Regions from separate parts of the Sphingobacterium sp. HSC-15S19 genome, predicted to be linked through region 4. Evidence: riboswitches for the same ligand, from Rfam matches in the RefSeq annotation. Region 4 holds a riboswitch; each other region holds the start of a gene.
The links. Region 4 has a riboswitch for S-adenosylmethionine ahead of L1283_RS14760 (O-acetylhomoserine aminocarboxypropyltransferase/cysteine synthase family protein). Riboswitches for the same ligand answer to the same signal wherever they lie in the genome.

Region 1 (4,492 bases), on a different contig from region 4:
TTAATAATCAGTGAAGTTTTACGCTATAAATTTACCCACTATAGCATGAAATTTCAGTGAATATCCCAACCATTTCAATGAAGGTCAATTTTTTACAATGAGGGCTAATTTCTTGACAGCGAAATAGGATTTTCTAGCAACAAAGAATTAAATTTTTCATCCAGCAGGGGAATTATTTGAACCGTAAAACGATGCAAAAGCATTGATTTAAGTTAGTTGGACATCGTTTAATAAATAATTGGCTAAATTTATATAACAAAAATAAGTATGTAAATTTTAATAGCGTTATTAAAATGTCGTCTGTACATGAAAAGTTTTAGCAAAAATAGATATCAGGATAATAGAACATTGACGGTGCAGTATCCCGATGGGATCTGGCAGTTGATTGCATCTTTCATTTTTGGAGGATTCTGTTGGTATCTGGGCTATCGGGGCGCCTTGGCGGAATGGCTTTTAGACTGGCCGGTAACCTATAGCTATCTATTTTTTGTATTGATGGTAGCGATTATTTTCTTTTATATACGATTGGTTATCGTAATATTAGACAAAAAGCAGAACTGGCTGGTTAACCCCGAAAAACGCGCCGGTATGCAATTATTTTTTTGCTGCATACTTCCGACGCTTTTATTGTTCTGGATCATTGGCCCCGATCCACAGGCGAAGGATGAATGGCTGCTGTTTCCTTTAATGGTCATATTTAGCGGTATTCTGGTCCTGAACATGTCCTATACAGTTTATTTCTACGTCGCTGTTTACCACAGGCAAAAAATATTGATTTTAGAACAGAAAGAAACTATCCTGCAGCAGGAATCAAGAACGATAGATCTCCAGGAGCAGATTGAGCTGCTTTCTCCGGGCATCGAAGAGCTGAAAGAGATCCTGGAAACAGCAGGGGAAGATAGAGATGTGGATGCAATGGATGAAATAGACTTAGCTCTGTTAAGATCCATGGATCTGGAACAGGAAGTATTCCTGCTCAATAATAAAATCTTGTCCCAAAAGATATCCTATAAGGATATCGGGATTTTTACTTATAAAAATGGTATAGTCAGCCTTTATTTAAGAACTGCGATGGACGAAAATCTGACTTGTGGCGAGCAGCGCAGCTTAAAGGAAGTTGTCAATAGCACGAAGGGATTTGTACAAAAGATAGACCGGGATAAGGCTATACCTTTGGATATGATCCAAGCTTGCCTGCAACTGAAACGGGGCCGATTGCGTATCCTGCTCAAAATCCCTTTTGAGGGAAGGTATAATTTTGAGGTATCCGATAAAATTGCAAAACATATCAGAGAATGGGTCATGATGCAGGTGCCAATAGAAAAGGAGCAATAAAATTGAATAGATGAACTTTAATAGATAGATTATGGAAAAAGTAAGGGACAATACCTGGAAATGCCGAGCTACTGGTAAAGTTGGATTTCCTTCTTTAATTGAGGCGCAATGGGCAATGCTTCACTTTAAGTTCAGATCCCGGATGAAAAACAAACTGGATGGTAAACGTATCAAACACAGGATGGGTAAAGATGCCTGCAAAAGGGCTTATTATTGTAAGTTCTGTAAAGGTTACCATATTACCACTTGGGAAAAAGGTCACTTTAATAATTATAAGGCCAAAGCTGAATCCTGGGAGATACCGAAAGTATTAGGAAATTGGAATTTTTCGATAGAATAATCCCGTCGTCTATTTTCAATTATCCAATTTTTTACCTTTATAAAACTTGCTCCATGCATCTCCCGCATAGCCGTTATCCAAATATTCAAAGGTGGAAGCACTCGCCCCTTTCAACTCTTGGCCGCGATAGAAAACCGTCCAGGAGTCTTTTGCATACCCTCCTCCAAGTGCTTTAAAGGTGGATGCCGAAGCGCCGGTAACTTTTATTCCCTGATAGTAAACTGCCCAAGCGTCTTTGGCATAGCCATCACCCATGTATTCAAAGGTTGAAGCAGAAGCCCCTTCCACTTTCTTATTTTTATAAAACACAGACCAGCTGTCTTTGGCGTATTGACCGCCAAGAGGCTGTGTGGTAGGATCAGCAAATCTATCGTTCTTTTCGCCCCTATAATAGCTGTTCCAATTATCTTTCGCATACCCCCGACCGAGATTTTCAAAGCTCGAAGCGTTTGCCCCATTAATTTCCTTGCCTAAATAGTAGACTTTCCACGCGTCTTTGCTGTAACCACTTCCCAGTGTCTTGAAGGTAGAAATTGTTACGTTTGACAATGGCTTGCCATAAAAGTAAACTTTCCAGGCATCGCTAGCATAACCGTCTCCAAGAAATTGGAAAGTAGATGGGCTGCCATCAGTTAGTATTGACCCCCGAAAATATACCTTCCAGCTATCCTTGGCGTAACCCGAACCTAAAAATTGAAACGAACTAGCATTGGCGTTTGGAATTTCTTTGCCACGATAATAAATGCGTGATCCGATTTTGCTGTAACCATCACCCAGATGTTCCTGAAAGAAAAAAGTAGCAGGATTAGCATGCGCTAATTTAGCGCACATCGCAGGTGTGGCAGTAGCTAATATAAAAAGAACTAGGATGGTTTTAAACGTAAATTTTGACATTATATAGGGCATCGGGTTAAATTTGAAAACAAATAATCATGTTTTCTCTTTTTAATGAGACCCCGTAATCATAATAAAGTTTAGTCATCAATTAATTATTTATTTCTTGGAACTATTGCGGTTGAAAATAGAAGGGTCATTGTATCGCATGCTAATTTCTTCAACTAAATTACAACTTTTTAAGCGCTCAGGCTGCAGTGGATAGAGATAACAGTTTTCATGAAATTGGCGACCGCGAGGAAAGGAGATTGTCCTGTCAGATCTTTGTCAATACGCACTGTAAAAGTCTAAAAATTTGGTCAAGTCGTATTTTTTTTGTATATTGCTGGTTATGAGTTTTAAAGAAAAATTAGAGAACTGGCGCACGTCAATCAATCGCGCCGGTAGTGGTGAGGAATTGTATATTTTGCTTTTGAACTACAAAAAGTTTATCAACAAAAATTGGATGGACGATTTTGGCGACCCGGGCAACTGGAAATCGGAATTAAATCAGGTCATCAGCAAAGTAAGAAAGAAAGTGAATGTGGCAGAAATTCAAAATTGCGGCGATCTCTCGTCCTACAAAGACGACGCTCGACAAACAGCCCATTCGCTCAATCATACATTAAGATATCACCACTCATTGACGAAAGAGTAGGCTAGGCCTACTCTTTTTGCGTTTATAGGGCTTTACTGTAAAGGAATCAGGACATTCTGTTCCAAGCGTACAGGGACATGCTTCACCGAGGTAAAACCGTCTTCCTTGGAAATGATGTTGGAAAGATCCAGTCCTCTTTTGGAGAACGTACTGATCAAAGCTGTTCTAAAGGTTGCCTTGGCTGAACCCCAGCCTTGTCCTAAGATGGTGTCGTTGTTGAGCTGGATCAGTTCATCTGTTGAATAATAACTGAATTTTTCCAGTAAGTGTTGGTAAAGATTTGTTGTAGTAGCCATACAATTTAAAAATTTAAAGGATTAAACCATAAACTGTATCCAGATCTTGTTGGGGAAAATAATCGTTCTGTGACGTTTATTTTGGTCGAAACCCGTATTAATTTACCACCGCGGTGCCTGCACTCGGTTGGTATTGCATCATGCAATTCTGAATACTCTACAAATATAGTAGATTATTTTTTATAATAAAAAATATTTTTGTTTTTAAGGGTAAATGAGCGCTAACAACAGGAATAGGGAGGTCAAAAGCGAGGCGCGTTGTTGGCTGTGATTTGGTTATGAAGCGGATAGCTGGGCGAAAAATTTATCATGTTACTGTAATCTCATCGAAAATACTTTTAAAAACAGAGATAAGACAATACTTTTGCGCCATGAATAGAATTGCGGAAATTAACGAATACATTGCTGCCGAACGCGAGGTATTATTGCAACACCCTTTGTATCGTAAGATCAAAACGATCAAGAATCTACGTTCTTTTACAGAAGGGCATGTGTACGCTGTATGGGATTTTATGTCTTTACTAAAAGCTTTACAGATTAAATTGACCTGTACGACTTTACCTTGGTTTGCGAGTGAGCATCCATCAACACGCTATCTAATCAACGAAATTGTATTGGCTGAGGAGTCGGATGAATACATTGATGGCCGCCGTTTGAGCCACTTTGAGATGTATCTGGACGCCATGGATGCCATGGGTGCCGACCTTCATCTGGTCAACAAATTTATTGCTCAAGCCAAAAAATCGAACAACATATTCGATGTCATTGCAACAACCACATTGGACAAGCGGATCAAAGACTTTTTGAATTTTACATTCGAAGTGATTGCTGAGGGCGAGGTGCATAAAATTGCTGCAGCCTTTACGTTCGGACGTGAAGACCTTATTCCGGGAATGTTTACCTCTATTTTGGAAGAGATTAAAACAAACTTTCCTACAGCCAATCTGGATAGCTTTATTTATTATTTTCAACGCCATATTGATCTTGACG
Region 2 (4,492 bases), on a different contig from region 4:
ATTAAAAACCTCCTTTGGATTGGCAGAATTGATGTAGCCATCAAATTCCTGAAAATTTTCAGAGAAAATAAGACTTGCCAAACCCATTAGTTGTTGGCGGTAGTTCCAATTTTCATTTTTTGCTATTTTCTTTTCCGCATAAGCGATAATCCAATCCAGTAGGTCGGGTCGTTCATCCAGCAATTGATTAAGCATGACTGTCAGGTCATTTTTCACTTTATTGACATTCATTTCAATCTTATAAGCAGCATCAAGATTGAGTTCATACGTAAATGCGCGAATAACTTTTTGGGAAAATCCATCAATTGTACTTATGGTAAAATGACTGTAGTCATGTAGGATACGTCGATACACCCGAAAAGCTTTCTCTTGTACCAGATGCGGATTCCAGTCTGGCTGCTGCTGGAGTAAAAGCTTTCTGAAATCTTCAATTTTAGGGTTAGGATCGCCTGTTGCCAAGCCATGGAGTACCGAGAGGATACGTTCTTTCATCTCGGCGGTTGCCTTATTGGTGAATGTCACCGCCAAAATCTCCTTATAGCTATTCTCGTTGGAGAGTAGGAGTGTGAGATAGTGTAAAGTCAAGCTAAAGGTTTTTCCCGAACCGGCCGAAGCTTTTAGTATTTTTAATGGCGCAACAGATTTCATAGAATGAAGGTAGAAAGTAAAAAGTGAATTGGCAAAAATGTCGATGACTATTTCGAAGGTACTGTACCCAAACGGTTCATCCTGCTTACCGATTTGGTAAAGATGTCCTTTTGAAGGAAGGAACTGTTTTTTGTCTTGATTTTTGAAAAGTTTGTTGTAGCTTCCGTATGGAAGCAAGAAAAGATGAAGGTCTAAGGGGCAGGTATTACGGTTGAAAGAGCTTGTTGAAAGAGCTAACCCTGTCGTTTTCAGTGAAGTTTTATTAAATTATAATGATGATTAGAAAAAAATAACTATCTTTGCATCCCCTCTAGTATGAAGCTCGGGGGATATGTTGAATACATAAAATAAAATTAAAAAATGGCAACTAAAATCAGATTGCAAAGACACGGTAAAAAAGGACGTCCTTTTTACCACGTAGTCGTAGCGGATTCTCGCGCTCCACGTGACGGTAAATTCATCGAACGTATTGGTTCTTACAACCCAAACACAAATCCAGCAACTATCGTTTTGGATTTTGAAAAAGCTTTGGATTGGATGAATAAAGGTGCTCAACCAACTGACACTGCTCGCGCTATCCTTTCTTACAAAGGTGTTCTTTACAAAAAACACTTGCAAGGTGGTGTGAAAAAAGGTGCTTTTGATGAAGCTGCTGCTGAAGCTAAATTTACAGCTTGGACTGAAGCTAATGATGCAAGAATCTCTGGTAAAAAAGATGGTTTAGCACAAACTAAAGCTGAAGCTAAAAAAGCTGCTTTAGTGGCTGAAGCTAAGAAAAAAGAAGAAAAAGCTGCTGCTGTAGCTGCTAAAAATGCTCCTGTAGCGGAAGAAACTGCTGCTGAAGAGACTGAAGCTCCTGCATCAGAAGAAACTGAAGGTTAATTCTTTCATAAAGTATTCGAGAAAGCCGACTCAATCTTGAGTCGGCTTTTTTTGAAACAGCCAATAGGCTAATGGTTTGCCAAATCATGTCTCACAGCTAATCGCTAAATACGAAATATATGACTATTGATCAAAGCTTTTACATCGGTTACATCAGTAAAACAAGAGGTCTTAAAGGAGAAGTACAACTATTTTTTGAATTCGAGGAATACGAGAGTTTGAATATCGATGTTGTCTTTGTGGAAGTGAACAAAAAACTTGTTCCTTATTTTGTTGATACCATTAAATTTCAAAAAAATAGTACAGCGTATGTGACATTTGAGGATGTGGATCATATCGATAAGGCTCAAGTACTTGTACGTAAAAAGCTATATCTTTCCAATGATAAGATGCCCGAGCGCGATCCAGATGATTTTAGATATACTGATTTAATCGGTTTTTTAGTGATTGATGAAAACCATGGTGAATTGGGGCAAATAACAGATGTTCAGGAATTTCCACAACAATTTGTCGCTTCGGTAAATATGGATGGCAAAGAACTGATGTTCCCATTGTCCGATGATTTGATCTTAGGAATCGATGGCGAAGAGGAGATCATTGAAGTTGAATTGCCAGAAGGCTTGGTGGATCTTTATAAAGAATAAGCATATCCCCAAGCTTATTCAAATAAATAGCGGTACACGAATTATTGCAGTAATTTCTTATCTTGGTCTGTATATTATTACTGGCCATAATTATTGATTTATTTTGAAACCGTTATTACTGCTGCTATTCCTATTCTCGTTGTCTTCTTGTGCTTTCTTTGGGAAGAAAAAGGACTTTCCTGAAGGCAATTACCAAATGATATTGGGCTATTCAAATGAGGAGTATCATAAAGTAAAAAGAGAATCACCCCAAAATGTGGAGGCAGATGTCTATGGTAATGACCCTACGATATACCGGTCCTTTCTCTCCCTCCATGATAAAGATAAGTTTGTCATGGCGATCGATGATATCCTACTCTTCGGTAAGTATAGATTCGACGGCGATCGATTAGAATTGACCGATGAGAAAAAGGGTAGTCTCGCTTTGGATATTGTTAAGGTAAAAAACGATTTTGTTCAGCTGAGAGGTGATTTTTCACAGTTTAGCTCAGCACGTGTGCCCACAAGTGAAAAACTTTATATCAACTTTGCGTTAGATAAAACCCCTATCCGGGAGACCCCGAGCAAATTTGATAGCCAAGTGAATCTATGGCGAAATGCCCCTGTAAAATCAGAAAGTGAAATGGAGATAAAAGCCAGGGCATTGAATTTTGTAGATTATTCTATCGCTTATTTCCAGCACATATCAAGTTCAGGCACACATCACGATTATCGAATGGATGGTGTTGAATCACCCATTATTTATGCTGAGAATGGCATTGTGCTCAAGGCATGGGCAGATGTTCCCGATTCTTGGAAAGAGTTATTTTACAACGAAAAAAATGCATTAATCGCCTACAAATATTTATTTGATGGTTTTAAATATGGATCGAAAGAGGAGTACCATGTTACGGGACTCTTACTGATTACATTTTATCTCAAAAATCTACGGAATTCCCTAGCAACGAATCTTTAGCCGATCCTGTTGTGACGTAGTCAGTCTCTTCGCTGTCGATGATCCGCGATCGTTAATTTTATCTTTTTTTAGAGTCTTTTATATTTGGTGGAGCCTAAATTCCTGTTGTTGCCTGGGAATAAACCTGAAGCCGTATTTATTGCAATCTTTTTGCCGCTATTTTTGCTTTTTCGAAAAAATATTTTTGTCTTTTGATTTTTTAAAACGATATTAGCAACGCTTATAGAGAAAGGCCGAGGGACTAGACCCGTTGAAGCCTTAGCAACCTGTATTGTTCAAGGTGCTAAATTCTACCCTACTCCATGTGGGAAAGATAAGTTACATGTAGATAAACGATTCCTCGACGTGTGCGTTTCGATGTAAGCCAACCAAACTAAAAACAGTTTTTTAATGAAGATTATCGATCATATCCAGAATGCCAAAGGAAAAACATTGTTTTCTTTTGAGCTATTGCCACCGGCGAAAGGGCAGGGCATCCAAAGTATTTTTAAAACCATGGATGAACTGATGGAGTTTAAACCTCCTTTTATCGACGTAACCTACCATCGGGAAGATTATATCTATAAAGAGCATGCGAGTGGATTACTGGAACGCGTTTCCTATCGTAAACGTCCTGGGACAGTGGCGATATGTGCTGCAATCATGAATAAATATAAAGTAGATGCGGTGCCCCATTTGATATGTGGTGGTTTTACAAAAGAGGAAACTGAAAATGCATTGATCGATTTGAACTTTCTGGGGATAGATAACGTCTTGGTATTGCGGGGCGATGCACGTAAGGGCGATGCCGATTTTATACCGACCGATGGTGGACATGCCTTTGCAACAGACCTACTGGAACAGGTAACTGATATGAATAAAGGAAAGTATCTGCATGAAGACATTATCACATCGGAAAAGACTGATTTTTGCATCGGTGTAGCGGGTTATCCCGAAAAGCATTTTGAATCGCCAAATTTCAATACTGATTTTAAATACCTGAAACAAAAAGTCGATATGGGAGCAGAGTTTATTGTGACTCAGATGTTCTTTAATGTTGAAAAATATAAGGAGTTTGTAACAAAATGTAGGGACAATGGAATCCATGTGCCTATTATTCCAGGATTGAAACCACTGACAACGAAAAAACAGTTGGTTACCCTACCAAGGATATTTCATTTAGATATTCCGGAGGAACTGAGCGATGCTGTTTCAGCATGTAAAACGAATGCCGACGTTAGACAAGTAGGTGAAGAGTGGTTGGTGCAACAATGTCAGGAGCTGATTAAATTTGGCGCTCCGGTATTACATTTCTATACGATGAGTAATCCTGGTCCAACAAAGAAGATTGTTGAAAAACTAGCCTAACTCATAAAAATAATAC
Region 3 (4,492 bases), on a different contig from region 4:
TATCAAATTTTCTGTTTCAAATGAGCTTACCGACGATAATCTGGTACAAGCTTTTATCATGTTAAATGCGTCCAAAGTAGATGATCAGGTGAATGGGAAAGATGACAGCACGCGGTTTGTTATCCCACTAATGGACCCATTGGTCAATCAACAGACAAAATTCAGGGTAGCCACCTTACCACCAAGAGAGAATGCAAAACTTGCAAAAACCATCTCTGATTTGGAAAAAAGGCTCGATGTGCTAAACAGAAAGAATTCTTGGTCCGGTTTCAACGTTTACGACTCCGTTGCTATGCTCGGTGGTAAAAAGGCAGATTACATCGAAGATGTTGCTATTGGAATGGAGCTAGCAAAGCGTCCGTTAAAGGATCGGTTGAATGTCATCATTGTCCAGGAACTGATCAAAGATGAGTTGGCTCAACGCGATATTAAAGCTCCTTTTAATATTGAAATATGGAGTACAAACAATATATTACTAAATAATATTTTAAACGAAGCCGCTCTAAATAACCCGACAAATACAACAAAATACTCGACCGCACTTTTTAAAGGTGATATCGGTGCTGCGCCAGGGAAATTAACAATCTATTTTCCCAATAAAAAGGCGATAATCGCAGATAATATGGGCTATCTGTTACTACCTATGCTGGCACTACTTTTCTTGTTGGTGGGTTGTTTTGCTTATACACTGATTATCATCTTCAGACAAAAGAAAGTTTCGGAAATGAAAACAGATTTCATCAACAACATGACGCATGAGTTTAAAACACCTGTTGCAACAATTATGATTGCCAGCGAGTCACTTAAAGATCCAGACATCAATGCCGACCATAAGCGCGTTCAGAAATTGGCTAATATCATCTACGACGAAAATGTTAGACTCGGAAATCACATCGAACGTGTGCTTGACCTAGCCCGATTGGAAAAGGAAACATTAAAGTTAGACCAGGTGGATGTGCATATTAATGATCTTGTCTCAGCAGTTACCGACAGTATGCAGTTAAGGATGCAAAATATCGGCGGAAAATTTTCCATAGATCTAGCGGCGGCGAAAGATGTTGTTGTTGGTGACGAGCTGCATTTTTCAAATGTATTTTATAATCTACTGGATAATGCAATTAAGTACAACAAAGGAGATCTGCATGTGAATATTCAATCCAAAAATGTTGGTGATACCATTGTTATCACCATTGCCGACAACGGTATTGGGATGAGTCGGGATCACCTGCAAAAGATTTTCGACCAGTTCTACCGTATTCCAACTGGAAATGTTCATAATGTCAAAGGATTTGGTCTTGGCTTAAGTTATGTCCAGGACATCCTGAGAAGGCTGAACGGAAAAATTACAGTTAAAAGTGAAAAAGATAAGGGCACGACCTTTGAAGTAATTTTGCCTATTAAAAAATAAAACGTTCCTTTTTTGTATATTTCCTCTTTAAAAAATTTCAAAGGTTGAGGAAAGCTGATTTATCAGCATCAAGGGACATTGGTGAAAATTAATATAATCATTATGCAAAAGATATTATTAGCAGAAGATGATCCTAATTTGGGGGATCTTTTAAAAGACTATCTCGAATTAAAGGGAAAATTTGACGTCACATTATGCACAGATGGAGATGAAGCGATTTCTCAATTCAAAAAAAATAACTACGACCTCTGTATTTTCGATGTCATGATGCCAAAAAAGGACGGATTTACAGTTGGACGTGAAATCAGAAAAACAAACAATACTGTTCCTATTATCTTTGCCACAGCAAAGGGGATGATGGAAGATAAAACCGAAGCCTTTGAATTAGGGGGAGATGATTATATCACAAAGCCTTTTCGAGTGGAGGAATTATTGCTCCGCATCAATGCTTTGCTGAAACGCAGTGTTCGAGACAAAGAAGAGGAAGTGGTTGCTGATAAATTTGAAATTGGTGATTATTTCTTTGATTATACAAGTCAGCAAATTTCTTACAAAGGACAGATGCAAAAACTATCCACCAAAGAAGCGGAACTACTACGCTTGCTTTGTTTAAAGAAAAATGATGTGCTGACCCGGGAAGAAGCTTTATTAAAAATATGGCATGATGACAACTACTTTACAGGTAGAAGTATGGATGTATTTCTCAGTAAACTTCGTAAATATCTAAAAGAAGATAGTAAAGTTGAAATTGTCAATGTGCACGGAAAAGGTTACAAACTTTTGGTGAGCTAAAAGAATGGGGAATGAGAAACAGTCATTCCCCATTTTTTATGCTACACGGCGTATTGAAACATGGCATACACTAAATCATGGATGAAAAGAAAAGAACAAAACAATTTTATCCATAGTAGAATATAAAAAATTGACGCACTTTTATAAAAAATTTGCATTTCAAAAAGAAATGTTCTAACTTAGCGTCGCTTATAGAGAAAGGCAGAGGGAATAGACCCGATGAAGCCTTAGCAACCTGTCCCTTGACAAGGTGCTAAATTCTACCCTACTTGATATGGGAATGATAAGCCGAAGTCACCAAATTCTAGTGTGTCCTTCTCTCTCTAGCAAGAAATATAGTTGAAAAAGAAATATTAAAAACATTCATTATGTTATTGACTAACAATTTAGGTTACCCTCGTGTGGGCGCGTTCCGCGAATTGAAAAAAGCCAATGAGGCCTATTGGGCTAAAAAATCTTCTGTTGAGGAATTATTGGACACAGCAAAAAAAATTCGTGAAGGCAATTGGAAAACACAAAAAGATGCTGGAATAGATTTGATCCCTTCCAATGATTTCTCTTTTTACGATCAAGTATTGGATTTAACCCTTACTGTTGGTGCAATTCCTGCTCGTTACCATTCTTTGTTGAATAAAGTAGACAACAACTACAGCTTAGACTTATATTTTGCCATGGCGCGCGGATTCCAACAAGAAGGAATCGATGTGACTGCAATGGAGATGACCAAGTGGTTGGATACCAACTACCACTATATGGTTCCTGAATTCACAAAAGATCAAGAGTTTAAATTGACTTCTGAGAAATTCTTAAATGAATACAACGAGGCAAAATCATTGGGTATTGAGACAAAACCTGTTTTATTAGGCCCAATCACTTACCTTTTGATCGGTAAAGAAAAAGAAGCTGGTTTCGACCGTATCGACCTATTAGACAAATTAATTCCTGTATATGAGCAAATCTTGTCTAAATTGGCAGAAGCTGGAGCACAATATGTTCAGATCGACGAGCCTTTCTTGGCATTGGATTTAGATGCAAAAGTAAAAGCATTATACCAACCTACGTTTGAGAAATTGGCTGCTGCTGCCAAAAACATCAAATTAATCGCGACGACTTACTTCGAAGCTTTAAAAGACAACGAAGATATCGCAGTTAACCTACCTATCCATGCTTTACATTTGGATTTGGTACGCGGTGAAAACCAGTTGGATACGGTACTAGCTAAGGTTCCTGCTTCATTAACATTATCTTTGGGTATTGTTGAAGGCCGTAACATCTGGAAAAATGATTACGAAAAATCATTGGTTAAAATCAAACAAGCTGTTGATGCATTAGGAAAAGACCGTGTATGGGTAGCTCCTTCTTCATCATTGTTGCACGTTCCTTTTGACTTAGACAATGAACACAATGAGCAATCGCTACCAGCTGAAGTAAAAAACTGGTTAGCTTTCGCTAAACAAAAATTAGCTGAGGTAAAAGACTTGGCCGTATTAGCAGAAGGTGAAGTTGATACTGAAACAGCAAAACGCTTCGAAGCGAACAAAGCTGCAGCTGAAAGCCGTCGTACTTCTCCACTGATCCACAAACCAGAGGTTAAAACACGTACAAGCAATATCACTGATGACGATGCGAAACGTACTTCAGCATTTGCTGACCGTAAAGCAGCGCAACAAGCGAAGTTCAACTTGCCGGCATTCCCTACCACAACTATTGGTTCATTCCCACAAACGAAAGATGTTCGTAAATGGAGAGCAGACCTGAAAAAAGGTGCTATCACGCAGGCAGAGTACGATAAAGCAATCGCAGAAGAAACTGAAAACACAATCCGTCTTCAAGAGCAATTGGATATCGACGTATTAGTACACGGCGAATTCGAACGTAACGACATGGTTGAATACTTCGGTGAACAATTGGCTGGTTACGCTTTCACACAAAACGGCTGGGTACAATCTTACGGTTCACGTTGTGTAAAACCTCCTATTATCTATGGTGATGTATACCGTCCTGAAGATATGACTGTCCGTTGGTCTTCATACGCTCAATCATTGACTAACCGTCCGGTTAAAGGTATGTTGACTGGTCCGGTTACCATCTTACAATGGTCTTTCGTACGTAATGACCAACCGCGTTCAACAACGACTTACCAAATTGCATTGGCGATCTTAGACGAAGTACAAGCGTTGGAAAAAGCAGGTATCAAAATCATACAAATCGATGAACCAGCAATCCGTGAAGGATTACCGCTACGTAAAGCTGATCAAAAAGATTACCTGAACTGGGCAGTACGTGCTTTCC
Region 4 (4,492 bases):
GACGATCGCTATTGTTGCCAGACCAGCATTTTCAATGACAAAAAAGCGTAATATAGAGCGTATTGTAGGCACATTCTCGGGTATAATCGTTGGCATATTCTGCTTAATTGCTATTCATTTTCTCCCGGCTCTTCTTACCATAGCTGCATTAGGTCTTTTCGGATTCTTTTTATTCAATCGATCTAATTATATGGTCAGTGTCATCTTTATTACCTTGGGAATTGTGATTGCACTCAATTTGTTTGAAGGCAATATCAATCTCATTTTAGGCAGCCGAATGCTTTTTACACTTATTGGAGCATTCTTGGCTATAGCAGGTTATTTCTTGATCCCTGTACGCCAGAGCACAGGCATGGTTCAGCTGGCAAAAGAGGTATCTCTTTACAACGAACATTATTTCCAGATCATCAATAACCGTCTGTCGGACGAGAGACAAAGTTCGTTTGATATACGGCTGGCTCGCAAAAAAGCGCAGACTGCCATGGCCCTGTTTTCAGACGCTATCAATCAAATGAAAAAAGAACCCGAACACAAATGGATGGATTGGTCACATATACACCATTTTCAGGCACTCTCTTATCAGGTCAACTCCCATTTGGTGGGTCTTTCGCTATCGTTAAGCAAAAAGACGAATCGCCACCTGACGTATGATATCCATAGTAGAATTGATGCACTTAAACCTCTTTTAACAGATTTAAATCAAATTGCAGAACGGATCAACTTAAAGAAATCATAATACCCGATTGGCAGTTACTTATCAAGTTTCATCGAACAATATGCGATCCGATCCGTATGTTATTCAAAATTCCTTTAACTAAAAAACAGCTTTTCTTTTGCTTTAATAAAAAAAGAGTTTATATTTGTATCGTCTTCGAAAGAAGATTTCTAATCAACACCTCCCTTAATCAGTAGGTCTTGATTTATAAAGAAGTGGCGAGAGACTGGCTCAATGACCCACTGGCAACCTTCAATTTGTTTGAAAAGGTGCCAATTCCTGTCCAAAACAATATCGTTTTGGAGCATATAAATAACATAAGACAATGATTATTAAACTACTGAAGTCCATTAAAAATTCAGGTTCAACACAAGTGAGCCGCACGATAAGCGAAAGTGTAAGCCATCATACAACTGTATTGATGCGAATGCGTATGCATATGCACTTCCACGCTTGTTAAGAATCATTTCCTTTTTCTTGGATAAAGATTTAACAGACCCTTCAAGGAGGTGTGTATGCTTCTCTTTTTACTTAGCAATTTCTTTTTGAACCCTTAAAATCTGATATATTATGTCTTCAAACAAAAATTTAAAATTCGAAACTCTTCAGGTTCACGCTGGCCAAGTCGCTGACCCTACTACGGGATCTAGAGCAGTTCCTATATATCAAACAACATCTTTTGTATTTGAAAATGCCGAACACGGCGCAAACTTATTTGCATTAAAGCAGTTCGGCAATATTTATACACGGATTATGAATCCTACCACGGATGTTTTCGAACAACGTATTGCGGCACTGGAAGGTGGAGTCGCGGCTGTTGCTGTCGCATCTGGCCAGGCGGCACAGTTTATTGCATTAAATAATATCTTGGAAAGTGGTGACAATTTTGTTGCCGGATCCAACTTATACGGCGGTACATTCAACCAGTTTAAAGTTTCTTTTAAACGTCTGGGCATCGAAGCTCGATTTGCAACGGACGCCGAGGCAGATAAAATTGAAGCCCTCATTGATGATAAAACAAAGGCCATCTATGTTGAAACAATTGGAAACCCAAGTTTCAATATTCCAGACTTTGAGAAAATTGCTGCAGTAGCAAAAAAATATGACTTACCGTTAATCGTCGATAATACTTTTGGAGCTGGGGGATATTTATTTAAACCTTTGGAGTATGGTGCGAATGTGGTGGTTGAATCGGCTACTAAATGGATCGGTGGACATGGTACAAGCATAGGTGGTGTCATCGTCGACGGCGGAAACTACAATTGGGGCAATGGAAAATACCCTCAATTTTCCGAACCATCTGAAGGCTATCATGGCTTAGTTTTTTCCGAAGTTTTCGGTGAAGGCGGACCGTTTGGAAATATTCAATTTGCCATTCGGGCACGTGTGGAAGGGCTTCGGGATTTCGGACCAGCACTCTCCCCTTTCAATTCATTCTTATTACTACAAGGACTTGAAACCCTGTCTTTGCGGGTGCAACGCCATGTAGACAACACTTTAGAGATAGCTAAATGGCTTGAGGCGCATCCACAGGTAGAAAAAGTAAACTATCCGGGCTTAAAAAGCTCTCCGAGCTTCGCTAACGCACAAAAATACCTTAAAAATGGCTATGGTGCAGTGCTTTCTTTCCAACTCAAAGGTGACGCAGCACAAAAGGCCAATAGCTTTATCGACAACTTAGAATTGATCAGTCACCTGGCCAATGTTGGCGATACGAAGTCATTGATTATCCATCCAGCAGCGACTACTCACCAACAATTGAGTGATGAAGATCAAGCCAATGCTGGAGTATTCAAAGGTTTATTACGTCTTTCTGTAGGAATAGAACATATTGATGACATCAAAGCTGATTTACAACAAGCTTTTGATAAAATTAAATAATCAGATTTTTTCGGCTTAAACTTAAACGTAAAATGAGTAAGCATATTTATCTGCACCCGGAGCCTTTTGTATTTGAAAATGGAAGAGAGCTTACTGATTTACAAATCAGTTATGAAACATTTGGCAAACCCAACGCTGATCGCAGTAATGTGATCTGGGTTTGCCATGCACTAACGGCCAATGCAGATGTACTGGATTGGTGGTCAGGTCTTTTTGGAACAGGTGAATTATTTGATTCAAACGATTATTATATTATCTGCGCCAATGTCATAGGATCAGCATATAATAGCAGTAATCCGCTATCTGTAAACCCAGCTACTGGACAGCCTTACTACCTATCTTTTCCTGAATTTACAGTAAGAGATTTGATCAAAGCACATCAATTTCTTGCAGACCACCTGGATATCAAACAAATAGAGCTCCTTATTGGGGGCTCATTGGGCGGTCAACAAGCATTGGAATGGGCCGTATCACGCAGTATAGCCATCAACCATCTAATCGTCGTTGGAACAAATGCCGTCCATTCACCATGGGGTATTGCATTCAATGAAAGTCAACGTCTTGCCATTACTACTGATCGAACCTTTTATGCGAATCATCCCGATGGCGGAGCTAAGGGTTTAAAAGTTGCACGCGCTATGGCACTGTTGTCTTACCGCAACTATACAACGTATGCCAACACACAAAAGGAGGATGATAACGAAAAACTCGATCATTATAAAGCATCCTCCTATCAAAACTATCAGGGTGAAAAATTGGTAAAACGCTATAATGCGTACAGCTATTACTTCCTAACCAAAGCAATGGACAGCCATAATTTAGGTCGTGGAAGAAAATCTATCGAATCCGCTTTAGCGAGCATCGACTGTCCAACTTTAGTGCTGAGCGTCAATACAGATTTGTTGTTTCCTCCACAAGAGCAACAATTCATCGCTCAACATATTCCGAATGCCCACTATCAGGAGATCGAATCTACTTATGGCCACGATGGGTTTTTGATCGAAACAAAAAAACTCACGAAAATCATCAGCAGCTTTCTGCGGGAACAAAAAGAATACATCAACGAATTAGTATAAGAGAATAAATAATATATAAGAGAATTTAAGAAGAGATATGAGTAATAAATTAACAATAGGGATGTTTGGGTTTGGTGTAGTAGGCCAAGGTCTTTACGATATCATCAAAACCAAAAATCTTAATCTGGAAATCAAAAAATTTGTCATTAAAAACGGAGATAAAAAGCGCTCGCTACCAGCAGATCTATTTTCTACCGATGCCGAAACAATTTTAGGTGACCCAGAAATTAATACTGTTGTCGAACTAATAGATGATGCCGAAGCAGCCTATCAACTAACTGTTCGTGCCTTGAAATCGGGAAAAAATGTGGTATCTGCCAATAAAAAAATGATTGCCAGCCATTTGGAAGAGCTGGTTGATATTCAACATGAATACGGCACCAGTTTATTGTACGAAGGTGCCGTTTGCGGAAGTATTCCCATTATACGGAATTTAGAAGAGTACTATGACAATGAATTACTTCATTCTGTCAGCGGTATTTTTAATGGATCTTCCAACTATATTTTATCTAAAGTTTTCAATGAAAACCAGCAATATACAGATGCTTTAAAGAAAGCGCAAGAACTTGGTTTTGCAGAGACAGATCCTACCCTTGATGTAGGTGGATTTGACCCAAAATTTAAAGTATGTATTGTTGCTTCCCATGCGTACGGGATCTATGTCAAACCAGACGATGTCTTTAATATTGGTATTGACAAATTGGGACAGCAAGATATTCGTTTTGCTAAAGAAAAGAACCTCAAGATCAAATTGATACCAACAGCAAAAGAAATCGACGGCAACAAAGTTGTACTTTATGTATTACCACGCCTAGTAGGC

Region 1: it holds a riboswitch for S-adenosylmethionine, as region 4 does, so the genes downstream of both, L1283_RS00605 (5-oxoprolinase) here and L1283_RS14760 (O-acetylhomoserine aminocarboxypropyltransferase/cysteine synthase family protein) in region 4, are expected to answer to the same signal.
Region 2: it holds a riboswitch for S-adenosylmethionine, as region 4 does, so the genes downstream of both, metF (methylenetetrahydrofolate reductase [NAD(P)H]) here and L1283_RS14760 (O-acetylhomoserine aminocarboxypropyltransferase/cysteine synthase family protein) in region 4, are expected to answer to the same signal.
Region 3: it holds a riboswitch for S-adenosylmethionine, as region 4 does, so the genes downstream of both, metE (5-methyltetrahydropteroyltriglutamate--homocysteine S-methyltransferase) here and L1283_RS14760 (O-acetylhomoserine aminocarboxypropyltransferase/cysteine synthase family protein) in region 4, are expected to answer to the same signal.

Annotation. Positions count from the first base shown of each region.
Region 1 is NZ_JBNPWQ010000001.1:132,201-136,692, forward strand. Features, by position in the region: gene L1283_RS00585 (hypothetical protein) at 307-1,335, shown strand; gene L1283_RS00590 (hypothetical protein) at 1,367-1,675, shown strand; gene L1283_RS00595 (DKNYY domain-containing protein) at 1,691-2,569, opposite strand; gene L1283_RS00600 (hypothetical protein) at 2,901-3,206, shown strand; gene L1283_RS00605 (5-oxoprolinase) at 3,239-3,502, opposite strand; SAM-I-IV-variant riboswitch at 3,570-3,663, opposite strand; gene L1283_RS00610 (DUF3050 domain-containing protein) at 3,874-4,492, shown strand, end outside.
Region 2 is NZ_JBNPWQ010000014.1:35,365-39,856, forward strand. Features, by position in the region: gene L1283_RS13075 (UvrD-helicase domain-containing protein) at 1-825, opposite strand, end outside; gene L1283_RS13080 (30S ribosomal protein S16) at 1,009-1,530, shown strand; gene rimM (ribosome maturation factor RimM) at 1,650-2,174, shown strand; gene L1283_RS13090 (hypothetical protein) at 2,278-3,129, shown strand; SAM riboswitch class I at 3,347-3,449, shown strand; gene metF (methylenetetrahydrofolate reductase [NAD(P)H]) at 3,520-4,476, shown strand.
Region 3 is NZ_JBNPWQ010000002.1:205,485-209,976, reverse strand. Features, by position in the region: gene L1283_RS02775 (sensor histidine kinase) at 1-1,408, shown strand, start outside; gene L1283_RS02770 (response regulator transcription factor) at 1,511-2,200, shown strand; SAM riboswitch class I at 2,387-2,490, shown strand; gene metE (5-methyltetrahydropteroyltriglutamate--homocysteine S-methyltransferase) at 2,569-4,492, shown strand, end outside.
Region 4 is NZ_JBNPWQ010000016.1:81,720-86,211, reverse strand. Features, by position in the region: gene L1283_RS14765 (FUSC family protein) at 1-736, shown strand, start outside; SAM riboswitch class I at 918-1,030, shown strand; gene L1283_RS14760 (O-acetylhomoserine aminocarboxypropyltransferase/cysteine synthase family protein) at 1,286-2,596, shown strand; gene L1283_RS14755 (homoserine O-acetyltransferase family protein) at 2,629-3,672, shown strand; gene L1283_RS14750 (homoserine dehydrogenase) at 3,710-4,492, shown strand, end outside.